DNA from 2 places in the Kitasatospora sp. NPDC048662 genome. Region 1 is predicted to be linked to the other one. Evidence: riboswitches for the same ligand, from Rfam matches in the RefSeq annotation. Region 1 holds a riboswitch; the other holds the start of a gene.

What was found. A riboswitch is a leader RNA that binds a small molecule or an ion and turns the genes downstream of it on or off. The one in region 1 is predicted to bind cyclic di-AMP.
Region 2: it holds a riboswitch for cyclic di-AMP, as region 1 does, so the genes downstream of both, ACZ6R9_RS05860 (M23 family metallopeptidase) here and ACZ6R9_RS18460 (transglycosylase family protein) in region 1, are expected to answer to the same signal.

The regions. Positions count from the first base shown of each region.
Region 1 is NZ_JBVJHA010000006.1:71,481-78,856, forward strand. It holds gene ACZ6R9_RS18445 (tyrosine-protein phosphatase) at 1-526, shown strand, start outside; gene ACZ6R9_RS18450 (MFS transporter) at 612-2,096, opposite strand; gene ACZ6R9_RS18455 (MFS transporter) at 2,215-3,468, opposite strand; cyclic di-AMP (ydaO/yuaA leader) riboswitch at 3,924-4,093, shown strand; gene ACZ6R9_RS18460 (transglycosylase family protein) at 4,097-5,248, shown strand; gene ACZ6R9_RS18465 (CapA family protein) at 5,271-6,422, opposite strand; gene ACZ6R9_RS18470 (AurF N-oxygenase family protein) at 6,539-7,376, opposite strand, start outside.
Region 2 is NZ_JBVJHA010000001.1:1,205,228-1,212,603, forward strand. It holds gene ACZ6R9_RS05840 (hypothetical protein) at 91-273, opposite strand; gene ACZ6R9_RS05845 (TetR-like C-terminal domain-containing protein) at 305-883, opposite strand; gene ACZ6R9_RS05850 (alpha/beta fold hydrolase) at 883-1,704, opposite strand; gene ACZ6R9_RS05855 (YiaA/YiaB family inner membrane protein) at 1,822-2,112, opposite strand; cyclic di-AMP (ydaO/yuaA leader) riboswitch at 2,329-2,492, shown strand; gene ACZ6R9_RS05860 (M23 family metallopeptidase) at 2,503-3,270, shown strand; gene ACZ6R9_RS05865 (DUF3995 domain-containing protein) at 3,284-3,790, opposite strand; gene ACZ6R9_RS05870 (hypothetical protein) at 3,906-4,718, opposite strand; gene ACZ6R9_RS05875 (GNAT family N-acetyltransferase) at 4,769-5,347, shown strand; gene ACZ6R9_RS05880 (sensor domain-containing protein) at 5,466-6,158, shown strand; gene ACZ6R9_RS05885 (MerR family DNA-binding transcriptional regulator) at 6,466-6,717, opposite strand; partial or broken gene ACZ6R9_RS05890 (MFS transporter) at 6,805-7,122, shown strand; gene ACZ6R9_RS05895 (hypothetical protein) at 7,173-7,376, shown strand, end outside.

The DNA.
Region 1 (7,376 bases):
GCTTGGCCTCGGTGTGCGCACCGTCCTCGACCTGCGCAGCACGCCGGAGGTCACCGCCCGTCCGGACGCGCTCGGCGACAGCGGCATCCGATACCTGCACGTCCCGGTCTTCGCCGAGCAGCACTGGCCGGACGAGCAGGCCGAGTTGTACCCGTTGATGGCCGAACTCGCCGGGCGCCCAGCCGTCGCGGCAGTCCGGACCTTGCTGGCCGCCGAGCGCCGGGCCGTCCTGGTGCACTGCGCGTCCGGCAAGGACCGTACCGGAGTGGTGGTCGCGCTGGTGCAGTCGCTGCTGGGCGCCGGGGAACCGGAGATCCTCGCCGACTTCCTGCACTCCAACACGGCGCTGGGACTCACCGACCCCGACCCCGACGTCCCCGGCCACGCCACCCGCCCGGTCGCGGCCGTCCACCTGCGACGCGCCATACTCTCCCTCCGCTCCCACCACGGCACCCTGGACGAGCACCTCCGCGCCCACGGCGCCCGGACGCCCGAACTCGCCGCCCTGCGTGCCGAGTTCCCCTGAGCCCGACCCCGGGGTCTGACCCCGAGGGCGACCCCGAGGCCGCTGCCCCTCGCCACCGGCGGCAACACCCGCCGCTGGCGGCTGGTCAGCGGCGCGGGTGGGTCTCGTACATCCGCACCGCCACGGTGACACCGGCCGCTGCGGTCAGCGCGGCAACCGCCCAGATCGCGGTGGTCACGCCGTACGCGTCGGCGAGGATGCCCGCCACCAGCGCTCCGACCGCGAAGCCTCCGTCACGCCACAGCCGGTAGACGCCGACGGCACGCGCCCGCCAGGCGGGGTGGGCGACGTCACCGATGACGGCCAGCAGGGTCGGGTAGACCAAGGCGGTGCCCGCACCCAGCAGGGCCTGGGCGGCGGCCCACACCGGGAAGGTCGTCCCGACCGCGACCAGGCCGAGGGCGACGGCCTGCAGCAGCATGCCCGCCGTGATCAGGTGCTTGCGACCGATCCGGTCGGACCACCAGCCGGTGAGCATCTGCCCCGCGCCCCAGACCGCCGGGTAGAGCGCGGCGAGGATGCCGATCCGACCGATCTCCAGCCCGTGCGCGGCGTACAGCAACGGGAAGATGCCCCAGGCGAGAGCGTCGTTGAGGTTGTTGACCATGCCGGCCCAGCTCGCACTGGACAGCGCCCGGTCGCCGAGACTGGTGGTGCGGGCTATTCGGGCAGTGCTGAGCCCCGCCTGGCCGTCGCCCTCGCCCCCGGCATTCGCACGGACGGTGGCCGCGCCCTCCGAGGCGGCGCCGACGGCCACTCCCTCCGACGCGGTACCGGTAGCCGCGCCCTCCGACGTGGCGGTGACGACCACGCCCTCCGACGCGGCGCCGACGGCCACTCCCTCCAATGACGCGTCTGCCGTGGCCCGGTGGGCGGCGGCCTCCGCCCGGGCGTGCTCGCGCGTTTCCCGGACGGCGGCGACCGTCAGGCCGAGGCCGAGCGCGACGTAGGCCGCGCCGAGCAGGAACGGCTGCGGGCGCAGGCCCCAGTGGGCGGCGATGGCGCCGGTGGCGGTCGCGGTGACGGCCACCGCGAGGTAGCCCGCCGCTTCGTTCAGGCCCATCGCAAGGCCGCGCCGGGCCGGGCCGACCAGATCGATCTTCATGATCACGGTGGTGGACCAGGTGAGGCCCTGGTTGACGCCCAGCAGCACGTTCGCCGCGACGATCCAGCCCCAGGTCGGGCCCCAGGCCAGCATCGCCGGTATCGGCAGGGCCACCAGCCAGCCCGCGATCAGCACCGGCCTGCGCCCGTACCGGTCGGAGAGGGTGCCGGCGAAGAAGTTGGTGATCGCCTTGGTCGCGCCGAACGCCAGGATGTACGTCAGCGCACCTGTGTAGGCGGACAGGTGGAAGACCTTGTCGGCAAGCAGCGGCAGGACCGTCCGCTCCTGACCGAGCATGCCGCCGACCAGGGCGTTGACCGCCACCAGCAGGCCGAACTGCGCGAGGTTGGCGCGCAGCCCGAGCCGGATCGGCCGGCCACCGGGCCCGCCGGGCGGGGTGGTGCGCGCAGCGGCGGTCGGCGCGGCTGCCGGGGGTGGCAGTGGGCGCTGGGCCTCGACGGACATGGATGGCTCCCGGGTGGTGCGTGGGACGTCGTGGTGCGTGGGACGTGGTGGTGCGTGGTGCGATGCTCCGCGGGCGTTGACCGGGCGAGGCGTACCATCCCAAGCCTATTCCAATCTTTCATGGATTAGCGGATAGTGCATCGACCGGTGGTCGCGCAGGCAGCTTCCGGACGGCCGGCAGAGCAAGGAGAACAAGGGCGGCAGGCACTGCGAGTGCGGTCATGCCGAACAGCGTCCGGTGCACGCCGATCCCGTCCGAGAGCGGTCCTGCGAGCACCAGGCCGAGCGGCATCAGCGCCACTGCGATCAGGTGGTCGTAGGAGCTGACCCGGGACAGCACCTGCTCGGGTATGTGCACCTGGAGTGAGGTCTCCCACAGCACGAAGAACAGCGAGACGCCGACTCCCGTACAGGCCTCCAGCAGGGCGATCACCGCGACCGGAGCGCCGGATCCGATGATCAGCGCCTGGCAGGAGGCAACCGCCATCGCGACGGCCGCCACCGCCATTGGTCGGGCCGGTTTCAGGCGGTAGGCGCAGACGTCACCAACGATCGAGCCGAGGCCGAAGGCGGTGACCACCACGGCCCAGGCGCCGGCCCCGCCCCACTCGTGATCCGCCAGGACCGGGCCGAGCACGAACACGGAGGGCAGCACCACCACGTGGTAGATCGCAATCGCGAGCATGCCCGACCACACCCAGGTCCGTTCGCACACCTGCCGCCAGCCGACCCGGAGTTCGGCCAGGAATCCGAGCCGCTCGGCGCGCTCCGCGACGGCTTGCCCGCCCACTGCGCCGAGTCTCGCCAGCACGGCGGCGCTGGCCGCGAAGCTCACGGCGTCCATCAGCAGGGCACCGCCAGGCCCGGCGACGGCGACCAACGCGCCGGCCAGCACCGGCCCGATCACCAACCCCACGGAGTGGACGAGCCCGCGCAAGGCATTGGCCTCGCCAAGCCGTTCACCGGACACCAGCAGCGGGATCAGCCCCGTGGAGGCGGGCAGGAAGAATGCGTCCGCCACCCCGAACACCACCATCAGCAGCGCCAGCACCCCGACCCGGGCCGTCCCGGTGAGCAGCAGCACCGCGACGGCCGCCTGGACCGCGCACCGCACCAGATCGGAGGCCAGCATGATCCGCTGTCTTGGCATCCGGTCCGCCCACACGCCGCCGACCAGCACGAACACCAGCATCGGCAGCAGGCCGGCCGCAGCCACCAGGCCGACATCGGCGGCCGACCCGCCGATCGACAGCACGGCGAACGGCAGCGCCACGAACGACACCCTGTCGCCCAGGACGGACAACGACTGACCGACGAACAGACGGGCGAACTGACGCTCCACCCGGAGCACTTCAGGAATCAGCACAGCCATGGGCACCTCCACAGCGGGTCGGGGAACAGCGATCACCGCGATGGTAGGAAGCCGCCGAAGTGGCTGTCGCGCGATTTATCCACAACGCCCCCAATGCGCAGATTTCGCTCAACTGCCTTGCTTTTCAAGCCACTTGAGGAACCCTCGACACCCAACCGCCCAAGCGGGGCTGTCCGCCTTCCCCTCCACCCGCTCCCCCAATCCCACCGATCGGCCAGACTTTCGCAGCCGACCACCCGATCACCCCATCGCCCGACCGACCGACCACCCCATCGCCCGACCGACCGCCCGCCCGGCTGCCCGGCTGCCCGGCTGCCCGACCACCGGGCTGACGCAACTCGGCCGTGACATAGGCGCGATGAGCTTGTGATTACTCCGTTCGAGTGATTAGGCTCGATCCGGCCCGCACCGCCGGGCCCCACGCGCGGCAACGCCGAACCCTGTCCGCCGCGTTGCCGGGTCGACCACCACAACCCTTGGACAGGGACGGGGGAACCAGGTACGTCGCCGTCCCCCACGGCTAGGGGTGAAGCCGCCCGCACCGGCTCCGACCGGTACGCGGCGGCCGGGCCTTCCTCCCGGTCCGAACCCGACAGCTCACCTCGCAGGCGTGCGGAGAGGATCGGGCATGCTCTTCACGGGTTCCGGGCGCCATCGTCGGCAGAGCCAGGCGGAGAAGGCAGCCGAGCGGGCGATCGCCGCAGCCGGCGTAGCCGGCGTCGGCCTCGCGCTGCCGCTGCTCGCCGTGACAAGTGCGCAGGCCGCACCGAGCACGGTCTGGGACCGGGTCGCCGACTGCGAGAGCGGCGGCAACTGGAGTTCCGACCCGGGCAACGGCGTGTACGGCGGCCTCCAGATCACCGCCCAGCGCTGGCTCGACTACGGCGGCACCCAGTACGCCGAGCTGCCCAGCGGGGCCACCCGCAGCCAGCAGATCGCGGTCGCCGAACGCATCCTGGCCACCGAAGGCCCGCAGCCCTGGGCCTCCTGCGCGGACTCGGCGGGCCTGCGCACGGTCAGCGCCCCCGGTGTGGTGGACGACAACGACTCGGCGGACGAGGCGGGTTCGCTGCGCGGCGCCCGCGGCATCGCGGCCGTCAACACCGCCTCGGACGGCACCGTCGCGCCGCGGAACGCCACTCCGGTGTTCTCCGGCCTGCCCGGCTACGACCCGGTGTACCACGTGTACTGGTACGAGAAGAACGGCGGCTGGTTCTGGACCAGCCACCAGAGCCTGTACGAGCGCTACATCCAGCTGACGCGCCCCCAGCCGCCTGCGGCCACACCGGCTCCGACCGCCACCCCGGACGGCCGGACCGTCCCGGCTGCTCCGACCGCTCCGACTGCCCCGGCCCCTTCGACCGACCCGAGCACCAACCCGAGCACCACTCCGAGCACGAACCCCACCACGCCCACCGGCGACCAGAACGGCAACAGCGCCGAGACCGGCAACGGCACCAACCAGGGCCAGGGCCAGGACGGCAAGGGCAACGGCGGCAACCAGCAGCCCACACCGTCCACCCCGGATCAGCCCACCACCCCGCCGTCCCCGAGCACCTCCGCCCCCGGCAACGCGCCCGTACCCCCGTCCACCGAAACCCCGTCCGCCACGACCCCGTCCCCGCAGCCGTACACCGTCGGCCCGGGTGACACGCTGGCGAAGATCGCCCGCACCCACGAGCTGAACGGCGGCTGGACCGGTCTCTACCAGAGCAACCAGCAGGTGGTGGGCGAGAACCCGGACCTGATCCACCCGGGCCAGGTGCTGAACCTGGGCTGACGGCCGCCCGGCCCGGCCGCCGTCACTTCGGGACGGCGGCCAGTCCGGTGCAGCCGCGCAGGCCGTCGCGGCGTTGCTGGGCGGCCTTCGCCGCGCCGCCGGTCTGCGGAACGGGCACGCCCCGCCCGTCGATGTGGGCGGGGGTGAACGTTTCGCCGGTGACCCGTCCGTCGGTGCTGATGGTGAGCGTCGTGACGCCGGTCTCGTCGGAGGCGGTGTAGTTCGAGGTGCCGTACCAGAGGAAGTTGCCGAAGCCGTACGCCACATAGGTGTTTCCGAGCATGCCCGCGCCGAGCATGGTGTGGGCGTGTGTGCCGACCACGGCGGTGGCGCCGACGGCGGCGAGCTTCTTGGCGAGGGCGCTCTGTGCGGCGGTCGGGCAGGCCACGCCTTCCTCGCCCCAGTGCAGGTACACCAGCACCACGGGAGCCTGCGCCTTGGCCTCGGTGACGGCGCGCAGCAGGGATTTCTCGTCGAACGCGGAGGCGATGCCGGGTTTGTGCTCGCCGGCCCGCCACTTCTGGTTGGTGAGTTCGTCGACCTGGCTCGCTGCCAGGACGGCGACCTTCGTGCCGTGCACGGTGGCGATGTGGGGCGCGAAGGCTTCGGCCGTGTCCTTGCCGATGCCGATCAGTGGAATCGGGGAGTTGGCCTTGGCGGCGAGGGTGTCGGCGAGGCCGTCGGCGCCGAAATCGACGGCGTGGTTGTTGGCCTGGGAGAGCACGTCTATTCCGGCGTCCTTGAGCGCGGTCAGCGCCTTGGGGCTGGTCCGGAAGGTGTAGGTCTTGGGTTCGGGCTTGCCGCGGCCGGTGATCGCGGTCTCCAGGTTGAGCACCGCCAGGTCGGCGGCGGACAGGGTCTTGGCGATCGGCCCGAGTGCGGTTTCGGTGGCGGGGGCGGTCAGCCGGGAGCCGGTCCGGCCCTCGAAGTGGACGTCCCCGGCGAAGGCCACGGTGATGCTGCCGGCCGCGCCGCTCGGAGCGGTATCGCTCGGGCCCGCGCTCGGAGCACCGGCCGTCCCCGGGCTGCCGGATGCCGTGCCCCCGGCGGAGTCCCCGGCAGGGGTGGTGGCCGCCGTCCCACCGCCCTCAGGTGGCGTCGATCCGCCGCATCCGGCGACGGCGGTGAGCAGCAGGACGGCAGCAGCGGCAGTGCCGAGTGGCGCGCGACGCATGAGGATCCCCCCGGATCGTTCGATGCTTCGCACTGTATCCGCGCCACTCGATCATCGGAAGACCACTTCGACACCGGATGATCACAACTCTGCGACCCGCTCCGCCGTCGAACCGCTCAGGCGATCACACCGGCGGCGCGCAGCAGCCAGCGGTTGGCGCGGCCGACCAGTCCGGCCCGGTCCAGCACGCCGATCACCTTCTGCGCCATCTCGATCCTGGTGTTGCGCCAGTGCGGGTTGGCCCGGGCGACGGCCTTGCCGATCTTCGGGTCGATGCCGACGGCGGCGTAGAGCCGGGGGTGGATCAGCGCGGTGGTGGCGTAGTAGATGACCACGCCGAGGAGGAACTGCTCCCACCGCCGCTGCAGCGACCCGAGCCGCTTGCGGACGAGTTCCTCGCGGGCGTAGGTGATGTGCCGGGCCTCTTCGATGACGTGGATTCGGGAGACCTGCCGGGTGAGCGGCTGGACGGTGTCGTCGTTCATCATTTCGCGCTGGAAGGCGTCCAGGATCTCCTCGACGTACATGGTGCCGCCGAAGGTCTGGCTGTGGGTGGAGATCGCCTTGAACAGCCGGCCCAGGTTGTGGGCGACGAATCCGGCGCCGTACGCGGGGACGCCCATCTTGGCGATCACGCGGGCGAACATCACCGAGTGCCGGCATTCGTCGGCGATCTCGGTGAGCGCGTACTGGACGTGGTTGCTGGTGGGATCCCGGTCGAAGGCGTGGCGCAGCAGCATCTGCATGAGGATCTCCTCGAACCAGATGCCGACGCTGGCGATCGAGGCGACCTCGTGCTTGGAGAGTTCGATGCGCTCGGCCTCGGTCAGCCGTTCCCACAGGTCGGTGCCGTAGAGGGAGAGGTGGCGGGGCGGGCAGTAGTAGGCGCCGGGGACGGGGTCGGCGTCCCAGTCGATGTCGTTCAGCGGGTTGAATGAGAGCTTCGCGGAGGAG
Region 2 (7,376 bases), on a different contig from region 1:
CGCACCGTTGGTGTCGGATCCGTGGAGAACCGGTTGCGAAACAGTGCGGAGAGGCGCGTGCGGGGGCGTTCGCGCAGGTGGGAGGTGCCGTCAGGCCGGCGAGCCGTCCTCCTGGACCTCCTCGGCGAGCGGCCGGTCCGGGGCGGAGAGGGTGTCGGTGTGCGGGGTGCTGCCACCCGCGTGCTCGGATCCGGCGTGCGCGCTGGGCGCGGTGAGCGAGGCGACCACGCCGACGGCGAGCGAGGCAAAGGCGAGCAGGCTGCGCTTCTTCATACCGGGTAGAACGCGTCAGGCCCCCGTCAGGTCACGCGCCGCTTCCGCCGGGCCAGTTGCCGAGGCCGTCGATCAGCACGCCGGTCAGCCGTTCCAGCGTCACGTCCGGCCCCTCGGCGAGCTGGAACGCCCCCGCCGTGGTCAACGAGGCGTACCCGTGGGCCACGGCGCGCAGGGTGCGTGCGGCGTGCACCGCCTCGGACCCCTCCAGGCCGTACCCGCGCAGGACGGCGAACAGCACGTTCACCAGCCGCTCGCCGGCCGCCATGAGCTCCGGGTCGGCCACGGGCGCCTGCGGCAGCGCGGCGTAGCGCCGGGGGAAGCGGGTGGCGAACCCGGCGTACGCGGCGAGCAGGGCGGCGACCGCCTCGTCGCGGGAGTGGCCGAGGACGGCGGCGGCCAGGTGGTCGGTCAGGTCGTCGAGGATGCGGACGGCGACCAGGCGGCGCAGCTCGGCCAGGCCTCCGGGGACGTGCTTGTACAGCGAGGGGGTGGCGACCTTGGCGCTGGCGGCGACGGCGGCCAGGGTGAGCGCCTCGGCGCCCCGGGCGTCGATCAGGTCGAGGGCGTGGTCCACCACCGCGGTGGTGGAGAGTCCGGCGCGGGCCATCAGCGGGCGACCTCGTTCAGGAAGGGGAGCAGGGCGTCGGCGACCGCCTGGGGGTAGCCCGCCATCGGGTAGTGACCGCCGTTCTGGATCATCACCTTACGGCCGCGCAGCGCGGCGGTCTGCCGGTCGGCGATCAGTTCGGGGTTCGGGAAGTCGGGGTCCTTGCTGCCCATCAGCACCAGCGCGGGGACGTCGACGGCCTCGCACCAGCCGACCGGCGCGGAGTCGCCCTTCAGGTAGCCGCGCAGCGCGGCCTTGCGGGCGGGCTGGCGCAGCATCTCGGCCAGGCCGGCCCGGTAGGCGTCGAAGTCGGCGGGCCGCGCGGTCGGGTAGTAGAACTTCTGCAGCGGGCTCCACAGGCCGGGGAACGCGGTGATCAGCGGGGTGGCCAGGCCGAACAGGGCCTTCTGGAAGGCGTTCAGCGGGAGGTTCTCGATGAAGGCGTCGATCAGCACCACCCCGGCGGTCCGCCCGGGGGCGAGCGCGGCCGCCCGGACCACGGTGGCGCCGGTGTAGGAACTGCCGGCCAGGACGGCGCCGCGCAGGTCGAGGTGGTCGAGCAGGGCGACCAGGTCGTCGGCGATCGCGGCGGGGGAGTAGTCGGTGAAGCCGGTGGAGGACTCGCCGAGGCCGCGCAGGTCCATGGTGATCACCCGGTGCCCGGCGGCGGTCAGCAGCGGCGCGAGGTGCCGGTAGGTGGTGCGCTTTTCGAGCATGCCGGGCAGCAGGACGACCGGGACGCCGGTGCCGGGGGTGTCGTCGTAGGCGATCCGGCCGCCGGGGACGTCGAGGTACCGGGTGGTGCCGAGGGTGCTGTTCATCGCGGGCCTCCTGGGCGGGCGTTGCGGCGCGCCGGGCGCTGGAGGCCCGGCCGACTGCCGATAGCCACAAAGCTAAGGCTAATAGCCTTAGCCGTCAAGGCCGGGCGGCCGAACCGGTCAGATGCCCTCCACCTTGAACGGGTCGTGCTCGGCGAGCAGCTTGTCCAGCCGGGCCTTGTCCACCCGGCTGGTGATCGCGCCCTCCTCCTGGCGGTCCCGGATCACCTTGGCCAGCGTGAACGCGGAGGTGATCTCGTACAGCAGCCCGACGGCGAGGAAGGCGCGCATCCAGGCGCTCACCGGCAGGTAGGCGATCCCGAGAGCGAGTGCGGCGGTGGCCAGCCCGAAGGAGAGGGCGGCCTGGGCGAAGTAGGCGGCGGTGGTCCGGTGCGGCACGGTTGCGGTCATGGCACCAGGGTCGCGTCGGCCCGGGAGCGCGGCGTGAGTACGGATACTCAACCACTCGGTCACAATCCGTCAGCTTGGCCCTGGTGAACCGTCATAAATCACCCATAGGGCGTCAGGAAATCTTCGCCGTCTCGTGGTAGCGGCTTGGAATCATGGGGTCCATAGGATTAACGTTTGATAACGCAGCGCGGTCGGCAACGCCGTAACCATGCGGCACCGTGCGCCACGCCTAATCCACTTGGGCACACCCCTCGGGGCGTCCCAGGAGCCGGGGAACCACGTTCCACCGGGGTGAATCGGGACGGCCCTGGGCCCGACCGTAGGAGACCTTCCACCTCCGAACCCGTCAGCTAACCCGGTCGGCGGCAGGGAAGGAAGGAGCACGCCCCCGTGGCGTCGACCTACAGCGAGAGCACCGGCACCCAGCTGCTCGACCACCCGGTCGAGCCGGAAGCCGCCCGGCACCGGCTGCCCCGGCAGTCCCGCACCGGCGCGCCCCTGCTGGGCGTCACCGCGATGACCGCCGCGCTCGGCGCCACCGCACTCGCCGCCACCCCCGCGCAGGCCGCCGCCCCGGTGCCCGTCACCGCCGCCGACGAAGCCTCCGACGGGCTGCTCGCCGGCGACCCCGGGCTCGCTCTCGCCGCCCGCATCCAGCAGCAGGCCGACGGCCAGCGCACCGCCGCCGACGAATCCGCCCGGCTGGCCGCCGCGCAGGAGGCCGAGGCCAAGCGCGCCGCCCAGCAGGCCGAGGCCGAACAGGCCGCGCACACCCTGCCGGTGGCCGGCTACCAGCTGAGCGCGCAGTTCGCCCAGTCCGGCGCGCACTGGGCGCACCTGCACACCGGCCTGGACTTCGCCGCCCGCACCGGCACTCCCGTCGCCGCCGTCGCCGGAGGCACCGTCACCTCGGCGGGCTGGTCCGGCCCCTACGGCTACCGGGTCATCCAGACCCTGCCCGACGGCACCGAACTCTGGTACTGCCACCTCTCCCGGATCGCCACCGCCTCCGGCCCGGTCACCTCCGGCACGGTGCTCGGCGCGGTCGGCGCCACCGGCAACGTCACCGGCCCGCACCTGCACCTGGAGGTCCGCCCCGGTGGCGGCGCCCCGGTCGACCCGCTGCCCTGGCTCCAGCAGCGCGGCCTGCAGCCGTAGGGCCGGTCCGCGCTCACCGACGGCCGCCGCCTCCTTCGAGGATCCGGCGGCCGAACACCGCGCAGCCGAACAGCACCCCACCGGCCAGGAAGAACGGCTCGTACAGCACCGTCGCGAAGCGGGCCATCGCGTCCAGCTCCGCCACCGAGCGGTGACCCGCCGCCAGCGCCAGCCAGTCCGGTACGGACGGTGCGGCGTGCACGATCAGCAGCACCGCCGTGCCCCGGGCCGCCCACAGCAGCCGGCGGGCCGGCAGCCGCCCGCCCCACGGCCGCACCAGCGCCAGGGCCAGCGCCGCCGCCACCGCGCACAGCGGTATCGCGAGGATGTCGATCACCAGCAGCGGCGTGTTGTCCAGCACCGAGAGGCCGTCGGGCAGGCCGGCCCGGCCGCCCAGCAGCCAGTACAGGTGCACCAGGGCGAAGACGGCAGACCAGAGCGCGGCGGCATGGGCGGCGGCCCGGCGCAGCGAGGGGCGCGGACCGGCCGCGGCGGTGGCGGCGGGAGTCACGATGTCCATGGCTCCACCCTGGCCCGGCGGCCCGCCCCGCGGATCGTCCGGACGGCCAGGACTGATGGCCCGTCAGGGCGATCCCCGGGTCCTCCGAGCGGTGGACCCGGCGGGCCGCGAACCCTCAGTACACCTCGGGGGCCAGCTCCGGGAACTCCTCCAGCAGCAGCCGGGCCAGCCCCGGCACCGTCCACTCGCCGCACAGGTCGATCGCGGCCTGCGCCACTGCCTCCTCGAACTCCTCGAACGCCCCCGCGAGTTCGTCCGGCATCGGCAGGCCCCGGGCGTTCAGCTCGGCCAGGTTGCGGTAGCTGCGCCGCATCAGGCCGTGCTCCAGCAGCCGGCGCGCCCCGTCCGTGGACACCCCGACCAGCAGCGCCCGCTCCGGCCCCCAGCCGCCGTCCGGATCCACCCCGGGCACCCGCTCGTAGGCGGCGAACCGCTCCTCGACGTCCAGCGCCCGGAACTCCTCCAGCCAGCCCCGCACCTGGTCGAGGTCGTGCACCGGCACGCCGTCCGCGCGCAGCAGCAGCGTGTACAGGCGCGGCCAGGTCAGCAGGTCGGAGCGGCGCAGCAGCGAGTCCACCAGCACCTGGCCCTGCCAGTCGGCCTCCTCGCGCAGCTTCTCCAGCCGCTTGGCGTTCAGCCGCCGCGCCGCCCGCTGGCGTTCGATCAGCAGCCGCACCGCCGCCGGGTACGCCCAGGCATCGCCGTCCGGCTGGACGTACAGGTGCAGTTGCTCGTACAGCAGGTGCTCCAGCACCGGCGAGGACAGCTCCGGGAAACCGTCGTGCAAGCGGGCGCCGCCCAGCTCCAGCAGGGTCAGCACGGTCCGCACCGCCGGCTCGGGTACCGCCTCCAAACCCTCCTCGGCCGCCCAGTCCAGCAGGTCGGCGGCACGGGTACGGGGGAGCAGGTGCAGGTCTTCGTCGTCCACCCCGGTACGTTAACCGGTCCGGGTGAGGCCGACCGGTAGGGTCGAGCCCCATGGAGACCGTCCGGTTGACCGGCCCCCGGCTCACCCTGCGGGAGTACCACCACACCCCCGAGGAAGTCGCCGCGCTGCACGCCGTCCACGGCGACCCCCGGGTGGTCCGGCATCTCCCCTTCGGCGCCGCCGACTTCGAGGAGTGCGCCGACCAGCTGGAGCTCTACCTCGACGAGGCCGAGGCCGAGCCCCGGCAGCACTACCGGCTGGCCGTCGACGACCCGGAGGGCGAGCCGATCGGCCAGGGCGCCCTCACCCGCGACGGCGAACACGCCGCCCAGCTCGGCTGCGTGCTGCGCCACGACACCTGGGGCCGCGGCTACGCGGGAGAGGTCACCGCGCTGCTCTGCGCGCTCGGCTTCGACACCCTCGGCCTGCACCGGCTGTTCGCCCGCACCGACCCCGACAACCCGGCCGCCGCCCGGGTGCTGACCAGGGCCGGTTTCCGGTACGAGGGCCGGATCCGCGACGAATCCCACTGGGGCGGCAGCTGGCACGACGCCCTCCAGTACTCGCTGCTCGCCCCCGAGTGGCGGGCCGTCCGACTCGCCGCCCCGGCCCCGCGACCCGGGGGTTAACCCCACCACCGATCGGGCAGCAGACCTCATTCCGTGGACCCGGCCCGGTACGGCACCTTGGAAGCGTGCCCGACGCCGCCGACCGGCGGCGTCACCCCGACCACCCGAAGGACCGCGGATGTCCACCGCTGCGTACCGTGCCTCCACCGGCGACCACCCCACCTGGCCCGGGTTCTGGCGCGCCCCGTTCTCCCGGGCCGCCTACCGGGAGCTCGGCTTCGCGCTCAGCGGCTTGCCCATCTCCGTGCTCGGCTTCTCCCTCGTCGTCGCGCTGTTCAGCGCCGGCCTCGGCCTCTCCCTCAGCGCGCTCGGCCTGCCCGTGCTCGCCCTGCTGACCATCACCGGCCGCGGCTTCGGCGCTGCCGAGCGCCACCGGATGCGCGCCCTGCTCGGCCTCGACCTGCCCGCCCCGGCCGCGGTGACGGTCCGCCGGGAGGGCGTCTGGGGCCGGATCACCGCCCGGCTCGGCGACGCGGCGGGCTGGAAGGGCGCGCTGTACCAGTTCGTCATGTTCCCCTGGGCGATCCTCAGCTTCGTGCTCTCGCTGGTCTTCTTCACCCTCGGCTGGGCCCTGCTGCTGTTCCCCGCCTACCAGTGGGTGTGGCCCCGCTACACCGACTGGAACGGCTACCGGGTCGCGGACTGGACGGACTCGAACGGCGTGCAGCACGTCTACGAGCTCGTCTCGCCGCTCCAGATCGGCGCCGTCAGCGTGCTCGGCCTGCTGTTCGTCCTGCTCACCCCGCAGCTGATCCGCGCCCTCAACGGCGCCAACCGGCTCGCCGCCCGCGCCCTGCTGGCCGGCCGCTGAACATGCGCCACCCCTGGGCCCGTGGTCGGATGACCCCGGGCCCGGCCGCATCCCGGGCCCGTCGAACGTCCGGAGGACCGCCGATGTGCCCGGTCAGCAGCGCCCGCCCGGTGAACCGCCGGGTGCGGGCCGCCCCGCCCGTGCTGATCACCTCCCGGCCGCTCGACGAGTACTGCGCCCACCTCGGCCTCACCCGCGCCGACCTGAGCCGCCTGCCCGGTCCGCTGCTGGACTGCCCCGGCGGCGCCGCCGCGTTCGCCGCCGAGGCCCGGGCGCTCGGCTGCGAGGTGGTCGCCGCCGACCCCGGCTACGCGCTCGGCCCCCGCCGGCTCGCCGAACTCGCCGCCGCCGGCCACGCCACCATGGCCGGCGCCATCCACCGCGACCCGGCCCGCCACCTTCCCCGCGCCGTGCACGGCCGGCGCCGCCCCGACAAGTACCTGCGCAGCTGGGACGAGCCGTTCGCCGCGCGCTCCGGCTTCAGCAGGCCCTGCTCCTCGTAGTAGCGCAGCAGCCGGGGCGAGGCGCCCGCCCGGTCCGCCAGTTCACCGATCCGCATCCGCGTCTCCCGTCCGCCGGAGAGGACTCCGGACTCTCCGCGATCCCGCCGGCCCGGGCCACCGCCCGCTGGTCCCGCAAGCGCCTGGTGCTCGCCGCCGTCGCCGTCCTGCTGGTCGCCAACACCGTCACCGCACTGTCCTCGTCCTACCCGCTCACCATGACCGCCCGGATCGCCGCCGGCGTCGCCGTCGCCGCGATCTGGGCCGAACTCGTCGGCTACGCCCGCCGATTGACGCCACCCCAGCTGCACGGACGGGCGATCGCCGTCACCGGCATCGGCGTCCCGCTCGCCCTCTCCCTCGGCATCCCGCTCGGCACCTGGTCCGGCCGGCTGATCGGCTGGCGGCCCACCTTCGGCCTGGTCGCCGTACTGGCCGCCGCCCTGCTGCTGTGGCTCGCCGCCGCCGTCCCCGACGCCCCCGGCCGGCGCTCCGGCCGCGCCGAACCTACGCCATGGCCGACCGCCGCGACCTGGTGCTGCTGGTCCTCGGCATCGCCTCCGTCGCCGGACTCGCCATCACCGGCGCCCTGGTCGACCGGCGACTGCGCCACCTCACCCCCGCCGCCACCACCGCCGTCCTCGCCGCCCTCGGCCTCCTGCTGCTGCCCGCACCCGCCGCACCCCTGGTCCTGCTCGCCGCCGCCCTCTGGGGCCTC